Regions from separate parts of the Lentzea sp. NBC_00516 genome, predicted to be linked through region 2. Evidence: riboswitches for the same ligand, from Rfam matches in the RefSeq annotation. Region 2 holds a riboswitch; each other region holds the start of a gene.

Region 1 (9,601 bases), 370 kb from region 2:
AGGTCGCGCCGCACCAGGAACGCTTCGCCGAGCAGAAGCAGGTCGACCGCGACCTGTGGCGCAAGGCCGGTGAGCTCGGGCTGCTGTGCATCAGCATCCCCGAGGAGTACGGAGGCGGTGGCGGCACGTTCGCCCACGAGGCCGTGTTGCTGGAGGAACAGGCACGGGCCGGCGACAGCTCGTGGGGCAACAGCGTGCACAGCGGCATCGTGGCGCACTACCTCAACTCCTACGGCTCCGAGGAGCAGAAGCAGCGCTGGCTGCCCAAGCTCGCGTCCGGCGAGTACGTCGGCGCGATCGCGATGACCGAACCCGGTGCGGGCTCCGACCTGCAGGGCATCCGGACGAAGGCCGTCAGGGACGGCGACGAGTACGTCATCAACGGCTCGAAGACGTTCATCACGAACGGCGTGCACGCCGATCTGGTGATCGTCGTGGCCAAGACCGACCCGGCCCAGGGTGCGCAGGGCATCTCGCTGCTCGTCGTGGAGAACGACATCCGGCGCGGCCGCGTGCTCGACAAGGTCGGCATGAAGGGCCAGGACACCGCCGAGCTGTTCTTCGACGACGTCCGGGTGCCCGCCTCCAACCTCCTGGGCGACCAGGAAGGCCTCGGCTTCGTCCAGCTGATGCACCAGTTGCCGCAGGAACGCCTGATCATCGGCGTCTGCTGCATCGCGGGCATCGAGGCGGCCGTCGACGTGACGCTCAAGTACGTGAAGGAGCGCACGGCGTTCGGCAAGGAGCTGATGAAGTTCCAGAACACCCGCTTCAAGCTCGCCGAGTGCGCCACCGAAGCAGCTGTGACCAGGGCGTTCATCGACGAGTGCGTCGAGAAGCACCTTCGCGGTGAGTTGGACATCCCCACGGCCGCGATGGCGAAGTGGTGGGCCAGTGACCGGTTGGGCAAGGTCGTCGACGAGTGCGTGCAGCTCTTCGGCGGCTACGGCTACATGAACGAGTACCCGATCGCACGTGCCTGGTCCGACGCCCGCGTCCAGCGGATCTACGGCGGCACGAACGAGATCATGAAGGAAATCATCGCGAGGTCCCTGTGACCGGGCCCCTCGCAGGTCTGAAAGTCGTCGAGCTCGCCGGTCTCGCACCCGCGCCGTTCGGTGCCATGGTGCTGGCCGACCTCGGCGCCGACGTGATCCAGGTGCACAAGCCGGGGAGCGTGCAGACGATCCCCGGCGACTTCCTCGGCCGCAACCGGCGCTCGGTCGCGATCGACACCCGCACGCCAGAGGGTGCTGAGCTGGTTCTCGGGCTGGTCGAGCGTTCGGACGTGCTGATCGAGGGTTTCCGGCCGGGCGTGACCGAACGGCTGGGCATCGGGCCCGCGCAGTGCCTCGCCCGCAACCCGCGCCTTGTATATGGACGCATGACCGGCTGGGGCCAGGACGGGCCGCTCGCCGACCGCGCCGGCCACGACATCAACTACATCGCCGTCGCGGGCGCGCTGGAGCCGCTGGGACGTGCCGGGGGGCCTCCGTCGTTCCCGATCAACCTCCTGGGCGACTTCGGCGGGGGAGGGCTGCTGCTGGCGCTGGGCGTGCTCGCCGCACTGTACGAACGGGAGCGCTCCGGACGCGGCCAGGTCGTGGACGCCGCGATGGTCGACGGGGCGGCGTTGCTGACCACGTTCCTGCACGGGATGCGGTCAGCGGGCATGTGGTCGGGCGGGCGCGGCGAGAACATGCTCGACGGTGGAGTGCCGTTCTACGACGTCTACGAGGCCGCCGACGGGCAGTACGTGGCGGTGGGCGCACTGGAGGAGAGGTTCTACGCCGACCTGGTGCGCGTGCTGGGCCTGGAGGACGCGCCCTCGCGCAACGACCCGGCGAACTGGCCTGAGCTGCGGGAACGCATCGCGGCTGCGGTGAAGACCCGGTCGCGGGACGAGTGGGCGGACCTCGCGCGGGACACGGACGCCTGCCTGGCTCCGGTGCTGACCCCCGCCGAAGCGGCACGGCATCCGTACAACGAGGCGCGTGCCGCGTTCGTCGACGTGGCCGGTGCTCCGCACCCGGCGCCGGCGCCCCGGTTCGACCGCACTCCCGCGGCGGTTCCGACGGCCCCGGTTCCCGTCGGGGTGAACACCGGGGAAGTGCTTGCCGACATGGGTGTGGCGGACGGCCGAATTATGGAACTGCGGCGGTCTGGAGTAATTGGATGAATGCTCGGGTGCGCATTAATAGCGCCACGAAGGCGTGACGGTGCGTGATGGGGTGAGTTCGGCATCCGGGTGAGCCCCGGTGCAACAGTCTCTCTTCCAAGCTGTGGGATGCGAGGGAGCCCGTGTTCACCTCGTGCCCAGGACATCGGCGCTGTTGAGGCCTGTCTTTAGCCGCCATTCGGGTGACGTTGGCCGTCGTGCAGGCGTGCGTCGCTGGTGGATCCTGGGACGAGTTGGGCGTGGTCGTTGTTCATCGCAAGGGTGAATGAGGGACCATGACGGGTGACACGGGCGGTCCGCCGCCTGACCGGTGAACCACACGGACGGAGAGGTACCTGTGAACCTCAAGAAGGTGCTAGTGCTGGCGGGCGTCGCGCTGGTGCTGTTCCTCCTGATCACCCGGCCAGAAGAGTCCGCTTCGGCGGTCCAGACGGCTCTCGGCTGGCTGCGGGACGGCGCGGAGTCGATCATCACCTTCGTCAGGAGCCTCTTCGGCACGGCCACCCCTCTCAACTAGTGACGTTCGGTGATCCTCGGCCGTCTGCGTTGAGCCGGATGGGTGGAATGAGGCCAATCACGCACTGGTAACGGGTGTTCTGGGGATTCAGGGTCTGGCGATTGTCAGACCTACCGAATACCTTCCGCTGCAATGGCCGATCCCCGACCGACGAGGAGGCACATATGGTCGAGGACTCCGGGGTCCACGAGCTGTTGCAGCAGTGGGCGGCTGAACGGTCTGACGACGCAGAGATGCAGGAGGTGAACCGGATCAAGAACGCGTGGCTCGCGGAGGCTCCCCCCTCGGCGCCAGGCATCCCCGTGCAGCGGGGAGGCAGGAGTGGGTCGCGTGGCTTGGTCAAGGTCGACTCGGCGGATCCGGCCTACGTGGCCGCGATGCGCAAGCGGGCGCCGGAGGCACCCGAGGCACTGCTCGCCGCCGCGGCGAGCTACTGGCAGCTGGTGGGCGACGTCGCCGAAGCCGAGCAGTGGTGGGACGCGGGCATCAGCCCGTTGGACCAGCGCGCGCTCGACTACCGCGCGGCCGGCCTGTCTCCTGCCGATCTCGGGAGGCGCCTGGGACCGATGACGGTTCTCCAGCACCTTCGTCGTGGCTCCGCCGCGGCCTGGTGCGTTGCTCGTCTGCAGAGGCAGCGCCGAGACGGCGTGGCGTAGTGGACCGGGCTGTCGGAGGCGGCAGCCCCACATCCATGCACCCCTCACGGGCGGCCTCCGGTGCGGAGGCCTCACCCAAGTAGTGTGGAGGTCGTGCGCGGCCTCCTTACTCCCCAACGGTTGCTGATCGCGTTCGCCTGTCTGGCGGCGTTGGTCGCCTGTTGCGGACTCGCCTGGTGGCAGTGGCAGCGCTTCGAGTCCGCCAGCGGCACGTTCCAGAACCTCGGGTACGTGCTCCAGTGGCCGCTCTTCGGCCTCTTCCCCCTCTTCATGGTGTGGCGGTTCCGTCGTTTGGCGCGCCAGAACCGTGACGCGGATCTCGCACCCGAGCCGGTTGCGGCCGTCCCGAAGCCGATGGCTACCGTTGACGCCGTCAAACCCGCGCCTGTCGAGCACTTCGACGACGAAGAAGACGCGGAGCTCGCGGCCTACAACCGCATGCTCGCGAACCTCAACGCGCGGGACGGTCGTTGAGCGAAGGCGGGCAGATGAAGGGTGCGTTGACCCGGTTCAGGGTCATGGCTTACGTGGTCGGAGTCTTCCTTCTGCTCCTGGTCGTGGCCATGGTGCTCAAGTACGCCGCGGACATGGGCGGCGCGATGAAGGTCGTCGGCCCGATCCACGGCTTCCTCTACGCCATCTACCTGGTGATTTCCGTCGACCTGGCGCTCAAGCTGCGCTGGTCGATCAAGGGCACCCTGCTGGTGCTGCTCGCCGGCACGGTCCCGTTCCTGTCGTTCTGGGCGGAGCGCAAGGTGGTCGAGAAGACGGCGCAGGGCGTGCCGCTGTGACGTTTGGCCTGCTAGCGTCTGGGGCTACCAACTGAACACGGCCGTCGATGTCGCGCGGAAGAGACCCCTCCAGCAGGGGCGCCGAAGGAGCAATCCCTCCCCGGAATCTCTCAGGCACAGGTACCGCGCGACGAAGGCAACTCTGGAAAGCAGGCTGCTCGGCAGCCTCGCCCACGGTGCAAGCCACTTCGGTGGTGAAGCTCTCAGGCTCATGACAGAGGGGGAGGCTCGCTCTAGTGAGGAGTCTCCGATGGACCGTGTCATTCTTCTGATGCCTCAGCCGGCCGCGTCCGGCTCTTCGGCGCACCCTGGAGGAGCGTTCTGATGTCCCGCCTCACGCCTCTGAACGCCGAGCACGAGCAGCTCGGCGCGATGTTCACCGACTTCGCGGGCTGGCGGATGCCGCTGCGCTACTCGTCCGAGCTCGCCGAGCACCACGCGGTGCGCACCACCGCGGGCCTGTTCGACCTCACGCACATGGGTGAGATCGTCCTGACCGGACCGCAGGCGGGCGAGGCCCTCGACTACGCGCTGGTCGGCCACATCTCCGCGCTGGCCGTCGGCAAGGCCCGCTACACGATGATCACCCAGGCCGACGGCGGCGTGCTCGACGACCTGATCGTGTACCGCCTGGGCGACCAGGAGTTCATGGTCGTCGCGAACGCCTCCAACGCTCTTGTCGTCGCCGAGGCCCTCGTCGAGCGCGCCGCCGGTTTCGACACCGTCGTCACCGACAGGTCGACCGACTACGCGTTGATCGCGATCCAGGGCCCGAAGTCGGTCGAGATCCTGTCCGGCCTGACCGAGACGGATCTGGCGTCAGTCAAGTACTACGCCTCGTACCCTTCCACCGTGGCCGGGGTCGACGCGTTGCTCGCGCGCACGGGTTACACGGGTGAGGAGGGCTTCGAGCTCTTCGTCGCTCCCGCCGACGCGCCGGCCGTCTGGGCCGCGCTGCTGTCCACCGGCGAGGCGCACGAACTCAAGCCGTGCGGTCTCGGCTGCCGCGACACGTTGCGTCTCGAAGCCGGAATGCCCTTGTACGGCAACGAACTCACGACGTCGCTGACGCCGTACAACGCGAATCTGGGCCGGGTCGTGAAGCTCGACAAGCCCGGCGACTTCGTCGGCCGCGACGCGCTGGCCAAGGTCGCCGAGTCCGGGGTGGACTCGGTCCTGGTCGGACTGAAGACCCCCGAGCGCCGCGCCCCGCGCCACGGTTACGCGGTGCTCAACGGCGACGAGGTCGTGGGCGAGGTGACGTCGGGCGCGTTGTCCCCGACCCTCGGCTACTCCGTCGCCATGGCCTACGTGTCGCGGGCCAGTGCCGAGCCCGGCACCTCACTGCTGGTCGACGTCCGCGGCAAGAAGCAGCCGGTCGAGGTCGTCGCACTTCCGTTCTACAAGCGCGCCAAGTAGGGAGATTCTCCAGATGTCCGACCAGTTCAACGCTTCCCTCGCGGAGTACGACCCCGAGGTCGCCGAAGCCGTTGCGGCCGAGTTGGCGCGCCAGCAGGGCACTCTCGAGATGATCGCCTCGGAGAACTTCACGCCCGTGTCGGTGTTGCAGGCGCAGGGTTCGGTGCTGACCAACAAGTACGCCGAGGGCTACCCCGGTCGTCGCTACTACGGCGGCTGCGAGCACGTGGACGTCGTCGAGCGTCTCGCCATCGAGCGCATCAAGTCGCTCTTCGGCGCGGGCTTCGCGAACGTCCAGCCGCACTCGGGCGCGCAGGCCAACGCGGCCGCGATGTTCGCGTTGCTCCAGCCCGGCGACACGATCCTGGGCCTGGACCTCGCGCACGGCGGTCACCTGACGCACGGCATGCGCATCAACTTCTCCGGCAAGCTCTACAACGTCGTGCCGTACCACGTCGCGGACTCCGACGGCCGCGTCGACATGGCCGAGGTCGAGCGCCTGGCGACCGAGCACCGCCCGAAGCTGATCGTCGCCGGCTGGTCCGCGTACCCGCGCCAGCTGGACTTCGCCGAGTTCCGCCGCATCGCGGACTCGGTCGACGCCTACCTGATGGTCGACATGGCGCACTTCGCCGGCCTCGTCGCCGCCGACCTGCACCCGTCGCCCGTGCCGCACGCGCACGTCACGACGACCACGACCCACAAGACCCTCGGCGGTCCCCGTGGCGGCGTGATCCTGTCGAACGACGCCGACATCGCGAAGAAGATCAACTCGGCGGTGTTCCCCGGCCAGCAGGGCGGTCCGCTGGAGCACGTCATCGCGGCGAAGGCCGTGGCGTTCAAGCACGCCGCCTCGCCGGAGTTCGCCGACCGTCAGCGTCGCACGCTCGAGGGTTCGCGGATCCTGGCCGAGCGGCTGTCGCAGGCGGACGTCGCCGCGGCCGGAGTGAAGGTGCTGACCGGGGGCACCGACGTGCACCTGGTCCTCGTCGACCTGGTCGACTCCGAGCTGGACGGCAAGCAGGCCGAGGACGTGCTGCACCAGATCGGCATCACGGTCAACCGCAACGCCGTTCCGAACGACCCGCGTCCGCCGATGGTGACGTCCGGTCTGCGGATCGGTACGCCGGCACTGGCCACCCGCGGGTTCGGCGAGGTGGACTTCATCGAGGTCGCCGACGTGATCGCGGAGGCCCTCAAGCCGGGCGCGGCGATCGACGAACTGCGTGCGCGCGTTGAGGTTCTGGCGGCGAAGCACCCGCTGTACTCCACGCTCTGATCACCAAAGCCGAAGGGGCGCCACCGGAGATTCGGTGGCGCCCCTTCGGCTTTGGTGACCCTGGAGCGAAACGACGGGAACCCCGGCCCCTTCCCCAGGGCCGGGGTTTCACCGTGTCAGGGTGTTGTGTGTCTCAGATGGACCGTCCTAACGGGATGCGGTGGGGTTACGCAGCCGGAGCCGTCACACCAGGCGGGAGGCACTCGACGTTGCGCTTTCCGTTGGGCTGGATCACGTACCACGTGCCGCCGATGCCCTGGCCGGCCCACTTGCCCGGCGCCGGGTCCTTCGAATACGTGTAGAGGGCCCAGCCGTCGATGGCGACCTGCTTCTTGCCGTCAGCGCGGGTGATCAGCGAGACCAGCTTCGAGTCGACGCCTTCCAGCTGCGGGATCGTGTCCGCGAAGAGCGGCGGCCACGTCACGGCGCACTGGTCGTTGCAGTTGGACTTGCCTTCAGGCTTCGGGACGTCCTTGTCGAAGCGGTAAAGGGTGCGGCCATCGCCGTCCTGGACGACCTGGCCCATCTTGTCCACGCTCTTGCCGACCAGCCTCAACGTGCTGACCGGTGCTGCTGCGGGGGGCTGCGCCGCAGGGGGCTGCGCTGCCGGAACTTCCGGGGCCTGCTGCTGAACTGGGGCTTCGGGGGCCTGTGCGGGCTCCTGGAGTACCGGGGGCTGACCCACGTCGCCGTAGTCACCGAGGACGCCCAGATCGGTTTCGGTTTGTGCCACCGGCTTGGAGTTCGTGCCACTGCCAGTGGCGCTCCAGACACCCAGACCCAGCACAACTGCCAGTCCCGCGGCGAGCCCGATGGCAATGCGGTTACGTCGGATCACACTCATGTCCTCCTCGTCCATCCGTTCGCTCTATCCAGGCCATACGGCCGGGGTTGCGTCTCGGTTCAGAAACGAACCGAACCTCGTCCTGTCTCGAACGTCTGGCGGAGCCAGGTCACGCAGGAGGTGCAGGGTGGTCGTCGCTGGTCAGCTGGCGGGAATGGCCGAAAGGGTGCTGGGCGCGCCGTTGCCAATCGGATTTCGAGCCTGGGACGGAAGTGCGGCCGGGCCGCAGGACGGCACGGTGCTCGTGATCCGCTCCCGCGACGCGTTGCGCAGGCTCGTCTGGAGTCCGAACGAGCTGGGACTCGCCCGCGCGTACGTGAGCGGTGAGCTCGACGTCGAGGGCGATCTCGCGACCGGTCTCTCGCAGATCTGGGGGCTCGTGCGGCGGGGAGTGACCCGGCGGCCCCGGCTCTCGGAGGTCGCGAAACTCGCATTGCGACTGAAAGTGCTGGGGCCGAACCCGGACGCGCCGAAGGAGGAGGCGCGGCTGCGGGGCGCGCTGCACACGAAGAGCCGCGACCGTGACGCCATTTCGCATCACTACGATCTGAGCAACGACTTCTACCGGCTCGTGCTCGATCCGAGCATGGCCTACTCGTGTGCGTACTTCACGTCCGAGGACGAGTCGGTCGCGCAGGCGCAGCACAACAAGCTGGACCTCGTGTGCCGCAAGCTCGACCTGAGGCCGGGCATGCGCCTGCTCGACGTCGGCTGCGGATGGGGTTCGATGATCATCCACGCCGCGAAGCACTACGGCGTGCACGCGACCGGCGTGACGATCTCCGCCCAGCAACGCGCGCACATCCTCGGACGCATCGAGGCCGAGGGGCTGGCCGGTCGCGTCGAGGTGCGGTTGCAGGACTACCGCGAGGTGAGCGGCGAACCGTTCGACGCGATCTCCACGATCGAGATGGGCGAGCACGTCGGCGAGAGCAACTACCCCGAGTACGCCTCGACGCTGCACCGGTTGCTCAAGCCAGAGGGACGCCTGCTGCTGCAGCAGATGTCGCGCGGCCACAACGCGCCCGGCGGCGGAGCGTTCATCGAGTCGTACGTCGCGCCGGACATGCACATGCGCCCGGTCAGTGCCACCACCGGCTTCCTCGAAGGCGCCGGCCTGGAGATCCGTGACGTGCACGCGTTGCGCGAGCACTACGTTTGGACCGTGCGGGCATGGGCGCAAACGCTCGAAGAGCGGTGGGACGAGGTCGTCGCCCTGGTCGGCGAAGGACAGGCGCGGGTCTGGCGGCTGTACCTCGCGGGCGCCGCGCTGACGTTCGAGGAGGGCAGGATGGGCGTGGATCAGATCCTCGCGGTGCACAGGAGCGAGAACGGCCGCAGCGGCATGCCGCGCGTACGTCGTGAGCTGGTGGCCCGATGAGCTTCCTGATCAGCTTCGTCGTGGTCTTGCTGTTGCTCAGCGGCCTGTTCCTGTACGCGGACTCCCGCAAACGCTACGACCTGATCGACTCCGTGTGGGGCCCGGGATTCGCCGTGATCGCGGTGATCACGCTCCTGTTCGCGGAGGGCGAACCAACTCGGCAGTGGGTGGTCACCGCGCTCACCGTGGTGTGGGGCGTACGCCTGGGCGTGCACATCCACTCCCGCAACCGCGGCAAGGACGAAGACCCGCGCTACCAGGACATCTTGAGGCGTGCCAAGGGAAACCCGCGCCTGCGGATGTACCGCGTCTACCTGCTCCAGGCCGTGCTCATGTGGATCGTGTCGCTGCCTGTCCAGGCCGCACAGCACCTTTCGGCCCCTTTCGGAGTGCTAGATTGGGTGGGCACTGGCGTGTGGACGGTCGGCTTCGTCTTCGAGGCCGTAGGTGACTGGCAGCTCTCCCGGTTCCGTGCGGACCCGGCGAACAAGGGCGCTGTGATGGACCGCGGATTGTGGCGCTACACAAGGCATCC
Region 2 (9,601 bases):
GTTGCAGCAACGGATGCAGCTCGATCTGGTTCACCGCAGGCGTGGTCGGGAACTCGTCGAACAGGCGCTGCAGGTGCGGGGTGTGGAAGTTGGACACGCCGATCGCGCGTACGCGGCCGTCGGCGTAGAGCCGTTCCAACGCGCGCCACGTGTCGGCGTACAGGTCGCGCTTGGGCGTCGGCCAGTGGATGAGGTAGAGGTCGAGCACGTCGCGGCGCAGGCGGCGCATGCTCTCGTCGAAGGCGCGCAGCGTGGAGTCATGGCCTTGGTCGGCGTTCCACAGCTTGGTCGTGATGAACAGGTCGGGGACGCCGGCGATGGCGTCGCCGACACCGGACTCGTTTCCGTAGGCGGCAGCGGTGTCGATGCTGCGGTAGCCGGCCTCGATGGCGGTCGTGACCGCGCCTGCCACCTGCTGCTCCGGCACCTGGTAGACGCCGAAGCCGAGTTGAGGGATCCGTACTCCGTTGTTCAACGAGATCAGCGGAACCATGCGGGTAGCTTCGCATCGTTGTAGACGTCGTGCATCGCCTTGATTGTTTCGACCAGTTCTCGTCTCACCTCGTTCGGTGCCAGCACTTCCACGTCCGCACCGAATTTGAGCAGGTCAGCGACGACGTGCCGATGTGACTCCGTGGGGAAGCCGAACTCCTCACCAGGTTCCGGTGCGGCGTCTCGGACGACGCGGGCCTGGTAGCCGCTGAGCAGGTACTGGGACTTGTCGAGTCCGGCACGCGTCATGCGGACCGTGACGCGCTCGCCGTACATGCGGGCCTCGAACTCCAGCGACCACTCCGCCCAGTACCGCGCGAGGTCGAAGTCCTTGGGACGTTCGAACGAGTCCGGAGTGGCCTGAAGGGACAGCACGCGCGAGACGCGGTAGGTGCGGCCGCTGCCGACGAAGTACCAGGTGCCCGCCTTCAGCACGAGCCCGTACGGGTCGACCTCGCGTTCGACGGTCTGGTTGCCCCAACGCCGGTAGGTCATCCGCACGCGGCGTTGCTCCCACACGGCGTCCGCGATCGTGGCGAGGTGCTCGGTCGGTTCGTCGCCGCGGAACCACGTCGGGGTGTCGAGGTGGAACCGCTGGCGGATCTGGTCGGCCCGGTCCCGAAGCTCGGTCGGCAGCGCGGCGAGGAGCTTGAGCTGGGCGGCGGCCGCGAACTCCTTGAGCCCCAGCGCTTCGGCGGGTCCGGGGAGCCCGGCGAGGAACAGCGACTGCGCCTCGTCGGTCGTCAGGCCGGTCAGCCGGGTGCGGTAGCCGTCGACCAGCTGGTAACCGCCGGCCGGGCCGCGGTCGGCGTAGATCGGGATGCCGGAAGCCGAGAGGGCCTCGACGTCGCGGTAGATCGTGCGCGGCGAGACCTCCAGTTCGGACGCCAGCTCGTCGGCCGTCATCCGGCCCCGGGACTGCAGGAGCAGGAGGACCTGGAGGAGCCTGCCGGATTTCATTCCTCAAACCTGACACGATCTGTCAGGAATAGCCAGCAGAGTGGTCCCCATGAAGGCAACCGGGACCATCGAAGTGAAGAGCTGGGACGAGAAGACCTGGGACGGCCGGTCCTACAAGGAGGTCGAGGGACGCAAGCTGACCGAGGCGCACGTCCAGTTCGGCTACGCGGGCGACGTCAGCGGCGTCGGCAGCTGCCGGTACCTCATGTACTACGGCGACGACGTGGCGTGGACGACCGCGCTGGAGGAGATCGTGGCGGACGAGGGCACGCTGGTGCTGCGGCACGTCGGCGCGTACCGGTCCTCTGTGGAGGCCGTGATCGAGATCGTCGACGGCACCGGGAAGTACCTGAACGCGCGAGGTGCGGTGAAGGTGGACTGGGCGGAGGATGGCAGCGGCACCTACACCCTGGAGTACGAGGTCTGACGATGACCAACGCCCCCGTCTACGACGCGGCCAAGACCCGGATCACCTCACTCGTCGAGGGGCGTGATCCGCAGACGCCGGTCGCGGCGACGCCCGGCTGGTCGGTGAAGGACGTGGTGGCGCACCTCGCCGGCGGTCTGCGCGACTTCGCGGACCGCCGGTTCGACGGCGTCGAGTCCGGCGAGTGGGGCGAACGGCAGGTCCGCGACCGCCGCGACAACTCGCTGGAGGACGCCTTCGCCGAGTGGGACGCGAACCTCGCGCTGGTCCAGCCGTTGTTCGACACCCCGATGGGGCCGATCCTCGTGTCCGAGGTGATCGCGCACGAGCACGATCTCCGCGCGGCGCTGGGGGTTCCCGGCGATCGGGACGGCGTGGAGGTGCGGGCGGCGCTGGTGCGGCCGTTGCAGGAGCTCGACCAGCGGATGCGGGAGAACGACGTGCCGGCGTTGCGGATCACGCTGGAGCACGGGGACCGCGTGCTCGGGCACGGCGAACCGGCCGGGACGTTGCGGACCACGTCGTTCGAGCTGATGCGGGCCATCGGCGGGCGGCGGTCGGCCGACCAGATCAAGGCGCTGGACTGGGACGGCGATCCGGACACGTGGATCGCCGCGCTGGCGTTGTTCGGACGGCACCGGCCGGAGCCGTTCGAGGAGTAACTTCCCCCGGCGTGAGCGACTGGTTGACGGACACACGCGACTCCTACGACACGGTCTCGGTCAGTTATGCCGAGCACACGCGCGACCTCCTGGACGGTCTCCCGCATCTGCGGGCGGCGCTGCGGTTGTTCGCGGAAGAGGTGCGCGGGCCCGTCGCGGACGTCGGCTGCGGCCCCGGCAACATCACGGCGCTCCTGAACGGGCTCGGCGCGGACGCGTTCGGGATCGACCTCTCCCCCGCGATGATCTCGCTCGCCCGGCAGAACCACCCCGGGCTGCGGTTCGAGGTGGGGTCGATGACCGAACCGATCGGCCACGAGGTCGGCGGGATCATCGCCTGGTGGTCGCTGATCCACGTGCCGGACGACGAGGTGCCCACTGTCTTCGAGCACTTCCACCGGGCGTTGCGGCCGGACGGGTTGCTGCAGCTCGGTTTTCACGTCGGCGACCGCACGAACCTCAAGACGCAGGGCTACGGCGGGCATCCGATGCGCGTGCACGTTCATCTGCGCAAGCCCGAGCGCGTGGCGGACTGGCTGCGGGAGGCGGGCTTCACCGTGGAGGCGCAGTGGTTGCTGGGCACCGACGGCGCGATCCTGTTCGCACGGCGTGGGTGAGACCATTTGCGCGTGTCAGAAGAACAGACGTGTCAGCGGTGCGGTGAGACGGTCGAGCTGGAACGGGAAGACTTCGAGCTGTTCGAGCGGATGCATCCCGACTGCTTCCACTTCGCGTTCGAGCACGACCTGAACAAGCCGGGCCTGAGCGTGGACGAGAACTGCGGCGACGACGCCTGCCCCGTCGGAGCATGAAAATGGGGCGCACCCCCGAGTGCGCCCCAGTTCCACTGCGGGCCTAGCTGCTGTACGCCGAGAGCGGCGGGCAGGAGCAGACCAGGTTGCGGTCGCCCTTCGCGCCATCGATGCGGCGGACGGGCGGCCAGATCTTCGGAGTCGCGCTCTGACCCGCCGGGAAGACGGCCTCTTCGCGGGTGTACGGGTGGTTCCACTCGCCGACGGTCACGCAGGCCGCGGTGTGCGGGGCGTTGCGCAGCGGGTTGTCCTCGACGGTCCACTCGCCGGCGCCGACGCGGTCGATCTCGTGCTTGATGGCGATCATGGCGTCGATGAACCTGTCGATCTCGGCCAGGTCCTCGGACTCGGTCGGCTCGACCATCAGCGTGCCGGCGACCGGGAACGACATGGTCGGGGCGTGCAGGCCGTAGTCGGCGAGGCGCTTGGCCACGTCGTCCACCGTCACGCCGGTGGCCTTGGTGATCGGGCGCAGGTCGAGGATGCACTCGTGAGCCACGAAGCCGCCCTCGCCGGTGTAGAGGACCGGGTAGTGCTCGTCGAGGCGGCGTGCCACGTAGTTCGCGGCGGCCACGGCGGTCAGGGTGGCGCGGCGCAGGCCGTCGCCGCCCATCATGCGCACGTACGCCCACGAGATCGGCAGGATCGACGCGGAACCCCACGGGGCACCCGAGATCGGGCCGACACCGGTGGCCGGTCCTGCCGTCGGCTGCAGCGGGTGGTTCGGCAGGAACGGGGCGAGGTGGGACTTCACGCCGATCGGGCCGACGCCGGGGCCGCCGCCGCCGTGCGGGATGCAGAACGTCTTGTGCAGGTTCAGGTGCGAGACGTCCGAGCCGAACTTGCCGTAGCGGGCCAGGCCGATCAACGCGTTGAGGTTCGCGCCGTCGACGTACACCTGGCCGCCCGCGTCGTGGACCAGGCCGCAGACCTCGCGGACGGTGTCCTCGTACACGCCGTGGGTCGACGGGTAGGTGATCATGATCGCGGCGAGGTCGTCGGCGTGCTCGGCGACCGTCGTGCGCAGGTGGCCCATGTCGATGTTGCCCTTGTCGTCGCACTTCACGACGACGACGCGCATGCCGGCCATGACGGCGGACGCGGCGTTGGTGCCGTGCGCGGACGACGGGATCAGGCAGACGTCGCGGTCGGCGTTGCCGTTCGCGCGGTGGTAGGCGCGGATCGCCAGCAGACCGGCGAACTCACCCTGGGAACCGGCGTTGGGCTGCAACGACACCGCGTCGTAGCCGGTGACCTCGGCGAGCCACTCCTCCAGGTCGGACACGATCTTCAGCAGACCCTTGGCGTCCTCGACCGGCGCGAACGGGTGCAGCGTCGAGAACTCCGGCCACGTGATGGACTCCATCTCCGCGGTGGCGTTCAGCTTCATCGTGCAGGAACCGAGCGGGATCATGCTGCGGTCCAGCGCGACGTCCTTGTCGGACAACGCGCGCAGGTAGCGCAGCAGCGCGGTCTCGGAGCGGTGCGCGTGGAAGACCGGGTGGGTCAGGTAGTCCGAGGTGCGGCGCAGGTCGCCCGGGATGCCGTCGGCGGTGTCGGCGTCGATCGCGTCCACATCGGACCCGGTGACACCGAAGGCCTCCCACACGGCGACGATGTGCGCGCGCGTGGTCTTCTCGTCGCAAGCGATTGCCACGACGTCGTCGTCGACCTTGCGCAGGTTGATGCCGGCCTCGCGGGCCTTCTCGACGACAGCGGCGGCCTGGCCCTCGACGCGGACCTGGACGGTGTCGAAGAACTCGCCGTGCACGACGTCGAGTCCGGCCTCGCACAGGCCCGTGGCGAGCACGGTGGCCAGGCGGTGCACTCGGGTCGCGATCGAACGCAGGCCCTCGGGACCGTGGTAGACGGCGTACATGGACGCGATCACGGCCAGCAGCACCTGCGCGGTGCAGATGTTCGACGTGGCCTTCTCACGGCGGATGTGCTGCTCGCGCGTCTGCAGCGCGAGCCGGTAGGCCAGCGAGCCGTCGGAGTCGACGGAGACACCGACGAGACGGCCGGGCAGCTGACGCTCCAGACCGGACCGGACGGCCATGTACCCGGCGTGCGGGCCGCCGAAGCCGATCGGCACGCCGAAGCGCTGCGTGGTGCCGACGACGACGTCCGCGCCGATCTCGCCCGGCGCGCGCAGCAGCGTCAGCGCCAGCAGGTCGGCGACGACGACTGCCTGCGCGCCGGCGGCGTGGATCTCCTCGATCAACGCGGCCTGGTCGCGCACGACGCCGGAAGCGCCGGGGTAGGACAGCAGCACGCCGTAGAAGTCGCCGCCCAGGCCGAGGCCCTCGATGCCCTGCGACAGGTCGGCGACGACGATCTCGATGCCCAGCGGCTCGGCGCGCGTCTCGATGACGGCCAGCGTCTGCGGCAGCGTGTCGGCGTCGATGACGAACTTGTTCGACTTGGACTTGCCCGCGCGGCGCACCAGGGTCATCGCCTCGGCGGCGGCGGTCGACTCGTCCAGCATGGACGCGTTCGCGACCGGCAGGCCGGTCAGGTCGCCGACCATGGTCTGGAAGTTCAGCAGCGCCTCGAGACGGCCCTGCGAGATCTCCGGCTGGTACGGCGTGTACGCGGTGTACCAGGCGGGCGACTCGAGCACGTTGCGCAGGATCACGCCCGGCGTCACGGTGTCGTAGTAGCCGAGGCCGATCATCTGCGTCATCGGGCGGTTCTGCGACGCGAGCTCACGCAGCTCCGCGAGCGCCTCGGTCTCGGTGGCCGGGGCGGGCAGGTCCAGCACGAGGTCGCGCTCGTGGATGGACGAAGGCACCGCGTGCTGCGCGAGCTCCTCGAGCGACCCGACGCCGATGACGTCGAGGATGCGCGCGAGTTCGGCGGGGCGCGGACCGACGTGGCGGTCGGCGAACGGGGTGCCGTGCTCGAGAGCTGCGAGCGGAATGCGGTCCTGCGTCATCAAACGCCTCCGGGGGGCTGCGGGCACACGTGTCCTGGTGCCCTCCCCGCTCTGTCCGTACCCCGAAGGGCGCCTGAGAGGTTCACCCACCTGTCAGGATGGGCTTTCACCGTCGGCGGGATCCCTAGAGATCCACTTTCCAGAGGCGTCTCGCTCGGCGGTCCTGGATGCCTGAGAGGTTCCCGGGGAGGGACTTGCTCCTTCGGCGCCGGGCTCGAAACCCGGTCTCTCCCGCCAGAGTTCGGCGACTACCCGAGAAGAATACCCGCAGGCAGCCCCGCTAGTCCCCAGGGACGCGACCTACATCTCAGTGCCAAGACCGGCGAGCGCCCCCGCGACGGGGTCCGCCGGGTCGTCGCGCAGCGCCACGAGCAGGTGCGTGGTGCCCACGACCGCGTCTCCGCGCCGGGCAGCGACGAGCTTCGCCCGTTCCATCGCACGCTCCACCTTGCCGCCGCTGACGGGCAGCGCGGCCGGGTCGATCCCTGCCTCGCGCAACGCCGCCGCCCCGCCCGACTCGAGCTCCGGCTTCAGCTTCCTGCCCGCCACCTTCAACTGGCGGTCGACCGTCAGCACCGCCTCCACCAGATCGCGAGACGACACCTCTCGCCTCGCGGCCACGGCCAGCCGTCCGGCCTCGTTGCGCACGACGGTCAGCACCGGCCCGCCCAGCCCCTGACCGCGGGCGATCCAGCGCATCAGCCAGCGCACGTACCCGCCGCCGGACTCCCCTTCCAACGCTCCCGCTTTGCGCAGCAACCGCACGGCGGGCGCTTCCTCGATCTCCGCGTGGGTTCGCGCGGCGTCCGCTCGCACAGCGGCGGCCGTCGCGCCGACGTCCACTCCGCGCAGCACGAACAGGTCGGCGGCACGGCCGGAACCCTGCTCCAGCAACGCCAGCGAGAGGTGGGTGGTGGTCAGCACGCCGTCACCGGCCCGGGCGAACGCCGAGAGCAGACACTCCTCCAGCGCACGGCTGACGGGCGGCACGGTCTCGATGACAAGGCGGTCGCAGGCGACGTTCACCAACGCCGTGACGTCCGGATGAGCCTCGGGAACGACGCCACCGTCGTCGTCGGCCCAGTGCTCGGGTCCCCGCGCCATCGCCTGGGCCCGCAACGACTTCACGCCGAGCTTGCGGCCGGGTCCGATGGTGTCGATCAGCGAGATCAGCAGGTTCTCGGTGCCGAGGAAGCCGAACTCCAGCCGGAGCGCGCGCTTCGCCGCCACTTCCAGCACCTTCACGACCTGATAGGAGGGGGTGATCGTCATGCAGGCAACGCTAGGGACCGGCAGGGTCTGATCGCTGCTGCCGACCGGCCATCCCACGGCGCCAGTCGGCCACGTTCACAGTGCTGATCGATCACAGTGCCGATCAGTCGGGGCCGGTCAGCCGGTGGCGCGCTCGCGACGCCGGCGGGTCAGCTCGTCCTCGGTCATCGGAGCGATCTCGACGCCGTCCGCGCGTTCGGCCGGGAACTCGTGGATCGTGCCGGAGATCTCGCGCATCGCACCGCTGACCGCGATGCCGAACACGCCCTGACCGCCCTGCAGCAGATCGACGACCTCTTCCGGCGAGGTGCACTCGTAGACGGTGGTGCCGTCGGAGAACAGCGTGATGCGCGCCAGGTCCTGCACGCCGCGGCGCCGCAGGTGATCGACAGCGACCCTGATGTTCTGCAAGGAGACACCGGTGTCCAGCAGCCGCTTCACGACCTTGAGCACCAGGATGTCCTTGAAGGAGTACAGCCTCTGACTCCCGGAGCCGTGCGCCATCCTTATCGTCGGCGCGACCAGCCCGGTCCTTGCCCAGTAGTCGAGCTGCCGGTACGTGATCCCCGCGATCTGACATGCCGCGGGTCCTCGGTAACCGACGAGCTCGTCCGGCAGCGAGGAGTCCGGGAACAGTTCACCCTGCAGCCCGGATTCGGCCCGCAAGGGCGCTTCCTCGACCACGCCTGCCTCCCCTCGGAACGGCCACGAAACTCATGACCGTCAAGCCGCTACGTCAGCTCACGCGAACCAGCGACATCCACTCGAGTTCGACGGTAAGACCGGTCCGAGGGCTGGTCAACGCGACGCGCGGGGAGTTGCGACCCTCAACCTCAAGTGGAGAGTCATACCGTCACCCGAACTGGGACGTTCAGGTGACGTTTAGTGATCGTTTAGCGAATAAAACGACCGTAAGTAGTCCGTTCGAGGGACATCCAAACGAACTGACTCACGGCCCATACAAGACGGAGTGCGACACCCGGAAAACTCAGGTGTCGGCACCTCTGCTGTGCCTATGTGTCCGCTCCGCGGAAGTCTTCAGGAGAGACGGAGTCGAGGAACTCGCGGAACTTCTCCACCTCGTCCTCCTGCTCGTCCGGGATGATGAGGCCCGCCTCGGCCAGCACGGACTCCTCCGCGTGGATCGGCACGCCGACCCGCAACGCCAGAGCCACCGAGTCGGACGGCCGCGCGGACACCCGCACGTCACCGTCGAACACGAGCTCGGCGAAGAAGGTGCCCTCCTGCAGGTCGGTGATCCGGACCTGTTCGAGGTTGCGCCCGAGCGCCCCGATGACGTCCTTGAGGAGGTCGTGGGTGAGCGGACGGGCAGGACGAACGCCCTGCTGCTCCAACGCGATCGCCGTGGCCTCGACGGAGCCGATCCAGATCGGCAGGTACCGCTCGCCCTCGGTTTCACGCAGAAGAAGGATCGGCTGGTTCTGGGGCAGCTCCACCCGCACGCCGACGACGCGCATTTCGCTCATCGGGCCTCGCCTCCCTCTGTTCGTTCGAGGACGACCCGGTTCACACCCGAGCATCCCCCGGCGTACATGTCCGACGCTACCCGCCAAGCGGGCCGTGTGCTCAATCGTTGCGGGCAGATAGTGATCAACACTGCACCCCTGTCCGGTAGATCAGGACTGCCGCAAGCCCGCTCTCACCAACAACGTGTGCAACGAGGTGAACAGGTCAGCCAATTCCCGAACCGTCTCGGGATCTGAGAAAGATTTCAGCACGACCACCTCGTGGTCCGCTGCCGCGCGGACCGCGCGCAGGTGCTCGCGCTCGACGCCGAGCCCGGTCATCGTCCGGATCGTGCGGAGCGCGGTGATGTCCTCGGTGGTGAACCGGCCGCCGGGGCCGGGGCGCAGCAGACCGTCGCGTTCGAGCTGGGACAGCTGCTCGGCGGTGAAACCGGTCTGGGACAGCAGATCGAACCGCGACAGCGACGTGGCGTCCTCGGGGACGGAGTCGAGCTGCTCGCGGATCACTTTGAGCGGCAGGTACCTGTCCCGTTGTGCGGACAGCACGAACC
Region 3 (9,601 bases), 1.3 Mb from region 2:
GGACACCTCGTCCACGTCGCTCGACGACGCGAAGTCCACGAAGAACTGTCCCAGCATGCCGGTCGCGAGCCCCCAGCCGAGCGCCAGCACGGCGGTGGGGATCAGCAGACCCCACCACAGGCCGGTCGTCGTCGTCTTGCGGAGCTCCGCCTGTACGAGGTTGCCCATCAGGCCCAACCACCCTGCTGTTGCTGCTGATACGGCGCCGGTGCGTTCCCGGCGTACTGGCCACTGGTGAGCTGGAAGAACAACCGCTCCAGGTCGACCTGCTCCTCCTGGATGCCGTAGATCGACACCCCGGCCTTCAACGCGCAGTCCGCCACGTACTTGGAGTCCACACCGGACACCGCGAGCCTGCCGTCCGGCAGCTGCTCGATCGCCTGCACGCCTTCGGCACGGAGAGCGTTCGCGAGCGCGTTGAGGTCCGACGGCTGCACGAGAACGCGGCGCTGCTGCGACTGCCGCAACTGGTCCAGCGGCCCGTAGAACATCGTCTGCCCGCGCGAGATGATCACGACCTGGTCGACGGTCTGCTCGACCTCCGCCAGCAGGTGGCTGGAGATCAGCACCGTGCGTCCCATGCGCGCGTACGACTGCAGGAACGTCCGCAGCCACGCGATGCCCTCGGGGTCGAGACCGTTCGCGGGTTCGTCCAGCACGAGCACCTGCGGGTCGCCGAGCAACGCCGTGGCCAGCGCCAGTCTCTGCTTCATGCCGAGCGAGAACCCGCCCACCTTGCGATCGGCGGCCGTGCCCAGGCCGACCAGGCCGAGGACCTGGTCGGCCTGCGCGTCCGGCACGCCGATGGCCGACGCGTACACGCGCAGGTGGTTGCGGGCGGAGCGGGCGGGGTGGAATCCCTGCGCCTCCAGCACCGCGCCCACCACGCGACCGGGCTGGCCGAGCTGGTGGAACGGTCGTCCGTTGATCGTCGCCGTGCCGCTCGTCGGCTTGACGAGACCCAGCAGCATTCGCAGGGTCGTCGTCTTGCCGGCGCCGTTCGGGCCGAGGAAGCCCGTCACGCTGCCGGGGGACACGGTGAAGCTCAGGTTGTTCACGGCCGTGACAGAACCGAACTGCTTGGACAGGTTCTGGACCGCGATGAGGCCGCTGCCGTCATGCATGCGGCCCATCCTGCCTGATACGTCAGTCCGGCAAGGCGTGCTTGGGCCGAGACACGACGGGCGCGCGATGCACGGCCGACGACTCTTCCCGCATGATCGGCAGTTCGGTGGTCATCTCCGCCGGAGTCTCCTCCGGCAGTTCGATAACACCTGATCGAGTGAAAGGGTTGCGCAACGGCCGGCGCCGCTCGCGGTGAGGCAGCCCCTCGCCGATCAGGTGCTGGTGCGCCATGTTCCAGATCTGGCACGGCCACCGGCGGCGACGCAGCCAGCCGGGACAGGCCTTGCACCGGCTGTCCTCGTCGGGCTGGTGCACCGTCAGCAACAGCCGCCAGCCGTCCGCCAGGCGGTGGATCTCCGCGCGGGCCAACGGAACCAGCGCCTCGGCTTCTCCGTGCTCTGCGACTTTGTCCAGCAGTGCCAGGCGTTGCAGCACCGCGTCGCGGAGGGTCTCGTCCATCACATCTTCGCCGTGGCCTGGTCGAGCAAAGAGCCCAGTCGACGCGTCTGAGTGGCGGACATCACAGCGGTCTCGCCAGGAGGCGTGACCAGCAGAACCCGGTCGTTCTCCACCAGAACGGTCATCGATCTGTCCCGACCGAATGGGTCGTGGCAGTGGATCCATCCCTGTGGTTCAGCCATGGAATCTCCCTTCGAGGGACACCCGACTCCGTCTTCATCGGCCGAACCCCCTGCTCGCCGCACCGGGAAACACCGAATTCACTCGTTTGCTGGACTGGTCGGACGCGGCCGATGGTCCACTCGGGGAAACTTTTGGGTCGCGTTTCGGTGGGGGTGCTGGGCGCGGTGTGCCAAGGCCCGCTATATTTGGACACGGCGGCCCCGCTCCCAGTGACCCCCAGGCTGGTTGAGCGCGGCCGCCCTTTATTTTCCCCTCTCTCTTTTGCCTCCAGGCACTTGCGCACGCTCTGCGCGAAATCGGCTTGCGTCCTGAGGTCTCGTACGCTGTAAGTTCCTCGTACACCGTAAGGGGGAGGAACGATGACTTCGACGACCGAGAAGGTCGGGGTGCACCCGCACCCCCAGCGCTGGGCCGTGCTCGGCGTGCTCTGCCTGTCCGTGATGGTCGTGGTGCTGGACAACACCGTTCTCAACGTGGCGATCCCGTCGATCTCGACGGGCTTGGACGCGAGCACCGCCGACATCCAGTGGATGATCAACGCCTACTCGCTGGCACTGGCGGGCCTGCTGCTCACGACCGGATCGCTGAGCGACAGGTTCGGCCGCAAGCGGGCACTTCTGTCCGGTCTCGCGCTGTTCGGCATCGGCAGCGCGGTCGCCGCCTACGCGAGTTCGTCCGAGGCGTTGATCGCGGCCCGCGGCTTCATGGGGATCGGCGCAGCGGTGCTGATGCCCGGCACGCTCGCCGTGCTGATGCAGTTGTTCGACGACAAGGAACGCCCGAAGGCCATCGGCATCTGGGCCGCTGTAACGAGTCTCGGCTTCGCGGCGGGGCCGGTGATCGGTGGCGCGCTGATCAAGCACTTCTGGTGGGGCTCGGTGTTCCTGATCAACGTGCCGGTGGCGATCCTCGCGATCGCGGCCGTCGCGATGCTCGTGCCGGAGTCCAAGGACCCGACCGTGCGCAAACCGGACGTGCTCGGCTCGGTCCTGTCGATCATCGGCATGGTGTCGATCGTGTACGCGGTGATCGAGGTGCCGGAGCACGGGTTCGGCTCGGCCGAGTTCGGCGTCCCGGTGGCGATCGGGCTCATCACCATGACCGGATTCGCTTTGTGGGAAAGGCACACCGCCGATCCGATGCTCGATCTCGGGTTCTTCAAGAACCGCCGCTTCACCGGCGCGGTGGCGTCCGGCGTGCTCGCGGCGTTCGGCATGGCGGGCTCGCTCTTCCTGCTGACGCAACACCTTCAGGGCGTGCTCGGCTACAGCCCGCTGGAGGCCGGCGTGCGCGTGGCGCCGATGGCGATCGCGTTGCTCGTCACCAGCAACACCCTGGGACAGCTCGTGATGAGGCTCGGCGCTGGCCGGGCGATGCTGCTCGGCATGACGATCGTCGCGGGCGGCGTGGCGTTGCTGTCGATCGGCACGACCTACCCGCCGACGCTGGCCGGTCTGATCCTCATCGGCGTCGGAGTCGGTGTGTCCCAACCGGTCGCGGTCAACGCGCTGATGGGCTCGATCCCGCCGGAACGCGCCGGCATCGCGTCCGGGCTGTCCGGCACGCTGACGGAGCTGGGCTCGTCGTTCGGCATCGCCGTGCTCGGCGCATTGCTGTCGGCACGGTTCGTGGCGTCGTTGCCGGACGGCGTTCCGGGGCGGTCGCTGAGTGAGGCCTTGCACAGCGGTGCGGACATCACGGTCGTGCGCGAGGCGTTCTCGAACGGCATGAGCGTGAGCCTTGTGATCGGTGCGATCGCCGTGTTCCTGGGAGGTGTTGTGGCCAGCGTTTTGCTGCGGCGTGCATAGGATCGTCGGTGTGGACAGCGTGTGGTTCAGCAAGCCTCGGCCCAGCAGCGGTCAGCCTCTCGGCCTGAGCCGGGAGACGATCGTTCGCAAGGCCATGCAGATGCTGGACGAGCACGGCCTGCAGAAGCTGTCCATGCGCAAGCTCGCGGCGGAACTGGGCGCGGCCCCCATGTCGCTGTACTGGCACGTGCCGACGAAGGACGCGTTGATCGAACTCTGCCTCGACGAGGTCTACGGCGAGTTCCCCCTGCCGGGGCCCGACGACGACTGGGAGACCGCGGTCCGCGGGATGATGCACGCGTTGCGTCATCTCGCGCACAAGCATCCGTGGTGGGTGCGCGGCATCGGCGAGTTCAACAGCATCGGCCCCAAGGCCGTGGCGATGTCCGACTCGATGTTCGAGCCCATGCTGCGGTCCGGTCTGTCGTTGCCCGCCGCTGCGCAGTCGGTCTCGACGGTGTCGAGCTACGTCGTCGGGTACTCGATCGCCGAGGTCAACTTCATCGCCCGCGGCGGGATGGACTCCCCGCCGCCGGACCTCACGAAGATCGCCGACCTGTACCGGGAGAAGCACCCCAACTACGTCAGGATGCTGGACGAGCAGGAGATCTGGTCGCTGGAAGGGCAGTTCGAGTTCGGGCTCGACTGCGTGATCGACGGCATCAAGGCGCGCGTCGCCGCACTCAGATAGGCGAAACCCCCGCAGCGATTCACGCGTGCGGGGGCCTCATTCATTCAGTTGGTCTTAGACGACGGTCTCCAGCGGCGTGTGCACGAGGCCGGTCGCCTCGGCCACCGGGCCGTTGGTCAGCAGTCCCGCGTGGACGTTGAGACCCAGGGCGAGCGAACGGTCGTCCTTGAGCGCCTTCTCCCAGCCCTTGTCGGCCAGCGCGACCGCGTACGGCAGCGTGACGTTGGTCAGCGCGTAGGTCGAGGTGCGCGGGACGGCACCCGGCATGTTCGCGACGCAGTAGAACACCGAGTTGTGGACCTCGTAGGTCGGCTCGGCGTGCGTGGTCGCGCGGGAGTCCTCGAAGCAACCGCCCTGGTCGATGGCGATGTCGACGAGCACCGAACCCGGCTTCATGTCCGCGACGAGCGCGTTCGAGACGAGCTTCGGGGCGGCGGCACCGGGGACGAGCACGGCGCCGATGACCAGGTCGGCCTCGCGGACGGCCTGCTCGATGGCGAACGAGTTCGAGGCGAGCGTGCGCAGGCGGCCCTGGAACTGGGCGTCGATCTGGCGCAGGCGGTCCACGTTGGTGTCGAGGATCTGCACGTCCGCGCCCATGCCGACGGCGATGGTGGCGGCGTTGACGCCGGCCACGCCGCCGCCGATCACGACCACGCGGGCCGGGGCGACACCGGGGACGCCGCCGGGCAGCACGCCACGGCCACCGGAGGGCTTCATCAGCGAGTAGGCGCCGACCTGCGGGGCCAGGCGGCCCGCGACCTCGGACATCGGGGCGAGCAGCGGCAGCGAGCGGTTCGGCAGCTGCACGGTCTCGTACGCGATGGCCGTGGTGCCGGACGCCAGCAGCGCCTCGGTCAGCGGCCGGTCGGCGGCGAGGTGCAGGTACGTGAAGAGGGTCTGACCGGCGCGGAGACGGGGGTACTCCTCGGCGATCGGCTCCTTGACCTTGAGAACCAGGTCACCTTCCGCCCACACGTCGTCGGCGGTCGGGAGGATCTTGGCGCCCGCGGCGAGGTACTCCTCGTCCGTGATCGCGGAACCGAGACCGGCACCCTGCTCGACGTACACGTCGTGGCCGCGGCTGGTCAGTTCGTGCGCACCGGCAGGCGTGAGAGCGACGCGGTACTCGTGGTTCTTGATCTCGCGAGGAACTGCGATCCGCACGATGACTCCTCCGTTCGGTGGGCCGACATCTCATAATGTGGGCCAGTCGGAAGGTCATGTCACTGTGCGGATCGCACTATCCGGTAACCCTCTGGTTGTTCATCTAGGACAGAGCGACCTGAGCCTCGTTCGCGTTCCGCTCGACCGTCCCGCGTTGACACTCGGCGGGGGCCGCACATAGCGTTCGCGCCGAGAACTGAACACCGGCCGCGGCGTGCAAGCGTCAGAACCCGAGTGGGAGAGACCTCGACGAACCGGTCGGGGCGCCGAAGGGGCAAGCTCCCGCACACTCTCAGGCAGCAAGACCGCTCGGGGTAGGCAACTCTGCACGGCGGAGGGGGCGCAAGTTTCCTGACCCGTCACAGCCAGAGGAGTCGCGCCGTGGAGTTCCCCGAGAACCTGCTCTACACCGCCGAGCACGAGTGGGTCGACTGGACGCCGGGCACCCAGGACCCGCTGACCTGCGGAATCACCGAGTACGCCGCTGATGCGCTCGGTGACATCGTCTTCGTCCAGCTGCCAGAGGTCGGTGCCAAGGTCGTCACCAACGCGGTCTGCGGCGAGCTGGAGTCCACCAAGTCCGTCAGCGACCTGTTCTCGCCCGTCACCGGTGAGGTGATCGAGGTCAACAGCGCCGTCGTGGACGACCCGGCGATCGTGAACAACGACCCGTACGGCGCCGGCTGGCTGTTCAAGGTCCGCGTCGAGTCGGCCGAGAACCTCCTCACCTCGGCGAAGTACGCCGAGCTCACCACGTCTGACTGACCGCTCCACCACCACGAGGGACTGATCAGTGGCGATCAGCGTTTTCGACCTGTTCTCCGTCGGCATCGGACCGTCCAGTTCACACACGGTCGGCCCGATGCGCGCGGCCGCGATGTTCGTCGAGAAGCTCGGCGCACGTGTGTCCGAAGTGGACCGCGTGCACGTCGAGTTGTTCGGCTCACTTGGTGCGACCGGCCACGGCCACGGCAGCCCGAAAGCCGTGTTCCTGGGCCTGGAAGGCAACCATCCGGAAGAAGTCGATCCCACCGTCGCGGCCGCCCGCGTCGAGGAGATCGTCTCCGGCAAACGACTCAAGCTCGGCGGCGCGCACGAGATCGACTTCGTGCACGACCGCGACCTCGTCATGCACCGCCGCAAGTCACTCCCGTTGCACCCCAACGGGATGAGCTTCGAGGCGTTCACGGACGGCAAGTCGGTCGAGCACGCCGTCTACTACTCGATCGGCGGCGGGTTCGTCGTCGACGAGAACGCGTCGGGCACCGACCGGATCAAGCTCGACTCGACGCCGTTGGCCCACCCGTTCCTGACCGGCGACCAACTCCTCGCGCGCTGCCGCGAGACCGGTCTGTCGATCAGCGAGATCATGATGGCCAACGAGCTGTCGTGGCGCACCGAAGCCGAGGTCCGGCAAGGACTTCTGCACATCTGGCACGTCATGCAGGAGTGCGTCGAACGCGGCTGCAACGAGCACGGCGTCCTGCCCGGCGGCCTGAAGGTCCGCCGCCGCGCCGCCGAGATGCGCAAGACGCTGGAGAAGGAGCACTTCGTCACCGACCCGCTGCGGGTCATGGACTGGGTGACGCTCTTCGCGTTGGCGGTCAACGAGGAGAACGCGGCGGGCGGCCGTGTCGTCACCGCGCCGACCAACGGCGCGGCCGGCATCGTCCCGGCGGTCCTGCACTACTACACGAAGTTCGTGCCGGGAGCCTCCGACGACGGCGTGGTCAGGTTCCTGCTGACGGCGGGCGCCATCGGCGTGCTGTTCAAGGAGAACGCGTCGATCTCCGGTGCCGAGGTCGGCTGCCAGGGCGAGGTCGGCTCGGCCTGCTCGATGGCCGCCGGCGGCCTCGCCGAGGTGCTCGGCGGCACCCCCGAACAGGTCGAGAACGCCGCCGAGATCGCGATGGAGCACAACCTCGGCCTGACGTGCGACCCGATCGGCGGCCTGGTGCAGATTCCGTGCATCGAACGCAACGCCGTCGCGTCCATCAAGGCCATCACGGCTGTGCGCATGGCTTTGCGCGGCGACGGCTCGCACTTCGTGTCGCTCGACAAGGTCATCAAGACCATGCGGGACACCGGTAAGGACATGTCGGTGAAGTACAAGGAGACAGCTCGCGGCGGACTCGCCGTGAACGTCATCGAGTGCTGAAGTCGCCTACAAGCCAACGGAGATGCTCCAACGCGCTCTGCGCGACCTCACTGTTCACTTCGGACAGACGGTCGCGCAGGGCGGGGCGGAGCAGCCATTCCTGCATCTGCTCGCCGGACGTGGGGTCTTCCCAGTACAACCAGTTGCCGAAGCGGCCGTTGTCGTAGTAGACGTCGAACGACCAACCCTTGGCGAGGTGCACGACGACCTCATCGGGCAGGCTGTCGACGAGGCGCAGCCACGGAGTCAGATCCTCGTCCAGGTGAGCGGCGGACTGGATCAACCCGTCCAGGTTCGGCCAGCGCTCCTCGTCGGCGACCGCGCGCATGATCGCCCCGGTGAACTGCTCACGCAGCGCGGTGCGCTCGTCTTCCGGCCAGCTGAGGCTCTTCGCTCGCGTCATCCCGAAGGTGAGCCCGGCGTCCGGAGCTTCCTCCTGCAACCTGATCATCCTGTGCGCGAGTCGCCGCCAGGCAGCCTGGTACTCGTTCTCGTCGAAGCAGGACGAGGGATGAATGGCGAACCTCCGCAGGACCTCCTCCGGAACCAGTTCGGGATCCCCGTCGAGCAGCATCAGATCTGCCTCGGTCAGGACGCGTCCACAACACTTCACGCACTCAGCCTAAATAGCTGCGGCAAGCGAAATAGAGCGTCATTCGAGCGCGTCGATCTGCATCACCGCGTACTGCGCGACCTCGTTGTCCATTGCGGACAGACGGTCGCGCAGTGCAGGGGTGAGCAGCCAGCTCCGGATCGGCGCAGCCGGTTCGTCCCAGCGCAACCAGCCGCCGTCGCACGGGGTGCCGCCGGACAGGAAGTCGTACGACCACTTGTGAGCGAGCTCCGCGACGGCTGTTTCGGGCAGGCCGTCGACAATGCGCAGCCACGGCGTCAGGTCCTCGTCCATCTGCGCGGCGGCCTGGACCAGCTCGCTCAGCTCCGGGCTGTCCGCCGAGCCGACGATGATCTCGGTGAGCCTCGCTCGCAACGCGGCGCGTTCGGCTTCCGGCCACGCGGGCAGGTTGGCCCACGTCAGACCCTGGGTGAGCCGGCTGTCCGGGTCGCGTTCCAGCAGATCGAGCACCCTGGGCGCGAGCCGTCGCCAGGCGAGCTCGTACTCGTCCGGCTCGAAGTGGTCCTCGACCTCCCAGGCGAACTGCCACACGACGGTGTCGGGCACCAACTTGGGATCGCCGTCGAGCAGCTCCAGCTCGGCGCGGGTCCAGCAGAGTCCGCAGCCCTTCACGTGCTCAGCGGGAGTCGTACGCGGCCTGCGCGGCCAGCACCTCGGGCATGCGGCCCTCCAGCAGGTGGATCAGCGACAGCAGCCGCTCGGCCGTCTCGCGGCCCAGCGGCGTGAGGCTGTAGTCGACGCGCGGCGGGTTCGTGTTCTGGGCTTCCCGGTGCACCAGACCGTCGCGCTCCAGCGCCTGCAACGTCTGGGACAGCATCTTCTCGCTGACCCCGTCGACGCGGCGGCGCAGCTCGTTGAAGCGCAGCTGCCCGTCGATGAGTGCGGTCAGCGTCAGGCTGCCCCACCTGCCGGTGATGTGCTCCAGCGTGGGACGCGACGGGCACGCTTTCGCGAACACGTTGTAGTCCATAGCGGCATCATACCTGGTCAAAACGCTAACTGATAGTAAGTGTGAGAGCTCTCCGCGTCAGGAGAGCTCTCACACCTCAGAACGGCCAGGTGGCGTTCTGACCTGCTTCGAGCAAGGGGATCGCCCTGAAGGTCGCGTCCGTCAGGCCACCGAATTCGTGGCGACGAGCCGTGCCGGTGGCGTACGCGGCGTTCCGGTAGCCACCGAGGTTGAACCCGTAGATCGGCACGTGCCGCGGCACGACGTCCGAGACGCCCTGCCCGTAGTACCCGGACATCGTCTGCATGTCCGAGATGATGAACACGCGGTCGTGAGTCCGGTAGGTGCGCTTGAGCGATCCGACGATGTCGGTGCCGTGCCCGACCTCACCGATCCGCTTGAGGAACCGGTCGACCTCGCGGATCAC

Evidence for each region. A riboswitch is a leader RNA that binds a small molecule or an ion and turns the genes downstream of it on or off. The one in region 2 is predicted to bind glycine.
Region 1: linked by a shared signal. The riboswitch ahead of gcvT (glycine cleavage system aminomethyltransferase GcvT) and the one ahead of gcvP (aminomethyl-transferring glycine dehydrogenase) in region 2 are both predicted to bind glycine.
Region 3: linked by a shared signal. The riboswitch ahead of gcvH (glycine cleavage system protein GcvH) and the one ahead of gcvP (aminomethyl-transferring glycine dehydrogenase) in region 2 are both predicted to bind glycine.

Annotation. Positions count from the first base shown of each region.
Region 1 is NZ_CP107840.1:9,124,250-9,133,850, forward strand. It holds gene OG205_RS42400 (acyl-CoA dehydrogenase family protein) at 1-1,058, shown strand, start outside; gene OG205_RS42405 (CaiB/BaiF CoA transferase family protein) at 1,055-2,179, shown strand; gene OG205_RS42410 (hypothetical protein) at 2,517-2,696, shown strand; gene OG205_RS42415 (transcriptional regulator) at 2,861-3,352, shown strand; gene OG205_RS42420 (hypothetical protein) at 3,446-3,826, shown strand; gene OG205_RS42425 (DUF3817 domain-containing protein) at 3,841-4,143, shown strand; glycine riboswitch at 4,189-4,279, shown strand; glycine riboswitch at 4,281-4,368, shown strand; gene gcvT (glycine cleavage system aminomethyltransferase GcvT) at 4,468-5,562, shown strand; gene glyA (serine hydroxymethyltransferase) at 5,576-6,841, shown strand; gene OG205_RS42440 (COG4315 family predicted lipoprotein) at 7,008-7,679, opposite strand; gene OG205_RS42445 (cyclopropane-fatty-acyl-phospholipid synthase family protein) at 7,840-9,066, shown strand; gene OG205_RS42450 (DUF1295 domain-containing protein) at 9,063-9,601, shown strand, end outside.
Region 2 is NZ_CP107840.1:9,498,997-9,508,597, reverse strand. It holds gene OG205_RS44330 (aldo/keto reductase) at 1-493, opposite strand, end outside; gene OG205_RS44325 (helix-turn-helix transcriptional regulator) at 481-1,452, opposite strand; gene OG205_RS44320 (DUF3224 domain-containing protein) at 1,502-1,879, shown strand; gene OG205_RS44315 (maleylpyruvate isomerase family mycothiol-dependent enzyme) at 1,882-2,541, shown strand; gene OG205_RS44310 (class I SAM-dependent methyltransferase) at 2,553-3,158, shown strand; gene OG205_RS44305 (hypothetical protein) at 3,171-3,353, shown strand; gene gcvP (aminomethyl-transferring glycine dehydrogenase) at 3,397-6,291, opposite strand; glycine riboswitch at 6,341-6,436, opposite strand; glycine riboswitch at 6,440-6,535, opposite strand; gene OG205_RS44295 (Clp protease N-terminal domain-containing protein) at 6,592-7,563, opposite strand; gene OG205_RS44290 (MerR family transcriptional regulator) at 7,681-8,247, opposite strand; gene OG205_RS44285 (bifunctional nuclease family protein) at 8,577-9,050, opposite strand; gene OG205_RS44280 (MerR family transcriptional regulator) at 9,201-9,601, opposite strand, start outside.
Region 3 is NZ_CP107840.1:8,214,620-8,224,220, forward strand. It holds gene OG205_RS38060 (hypothetical protein) at 1-168, opposite strand, end outside; gene OG205_RS38065 (ABC transporter ATP-binding protein) at 168-1,124, opposite strand; gene OG205_RS38070 (hypothetical protein) at 1,147-1,584, opposite strand; gene OG205_RS38075 (hypothetical protein) at 1,584-1,709, opposite strand; gene OG205_RS38080 (MFS transporter) at 2,127-3,575, shown strand; gene OG205_RS38085 (TetR/AcrR family transcriptional regulator) at 3,586-4,266, shown strand; gene ald (alanine dehydrogenase) at 4,321-5,433, opposite strand; glycine riboswitch at 5,659-5,751, shown strand; gene gcvH (glycine cleavage system protein GcvH) at 5,815-6,198, shown strand; gene OG205_RS38100 (L-serine ammonia-lyase) at 6,227-7,591, shown strand; gene OG205_RS38105 (hypothetical protein) at 7,578-8,204, opposite strand; gene OG205_RS38110 (hypothetical protein) at 8,244-8,837, opposite strand; gene OG205_RS38115 (winged helix-turn-helix transcriptional regulator) at 8,842-9,195, opposite strand; gene OG205_RS38120 (TROVE domain-containing protein) at 9,272-9,601, opposite strand, start outside.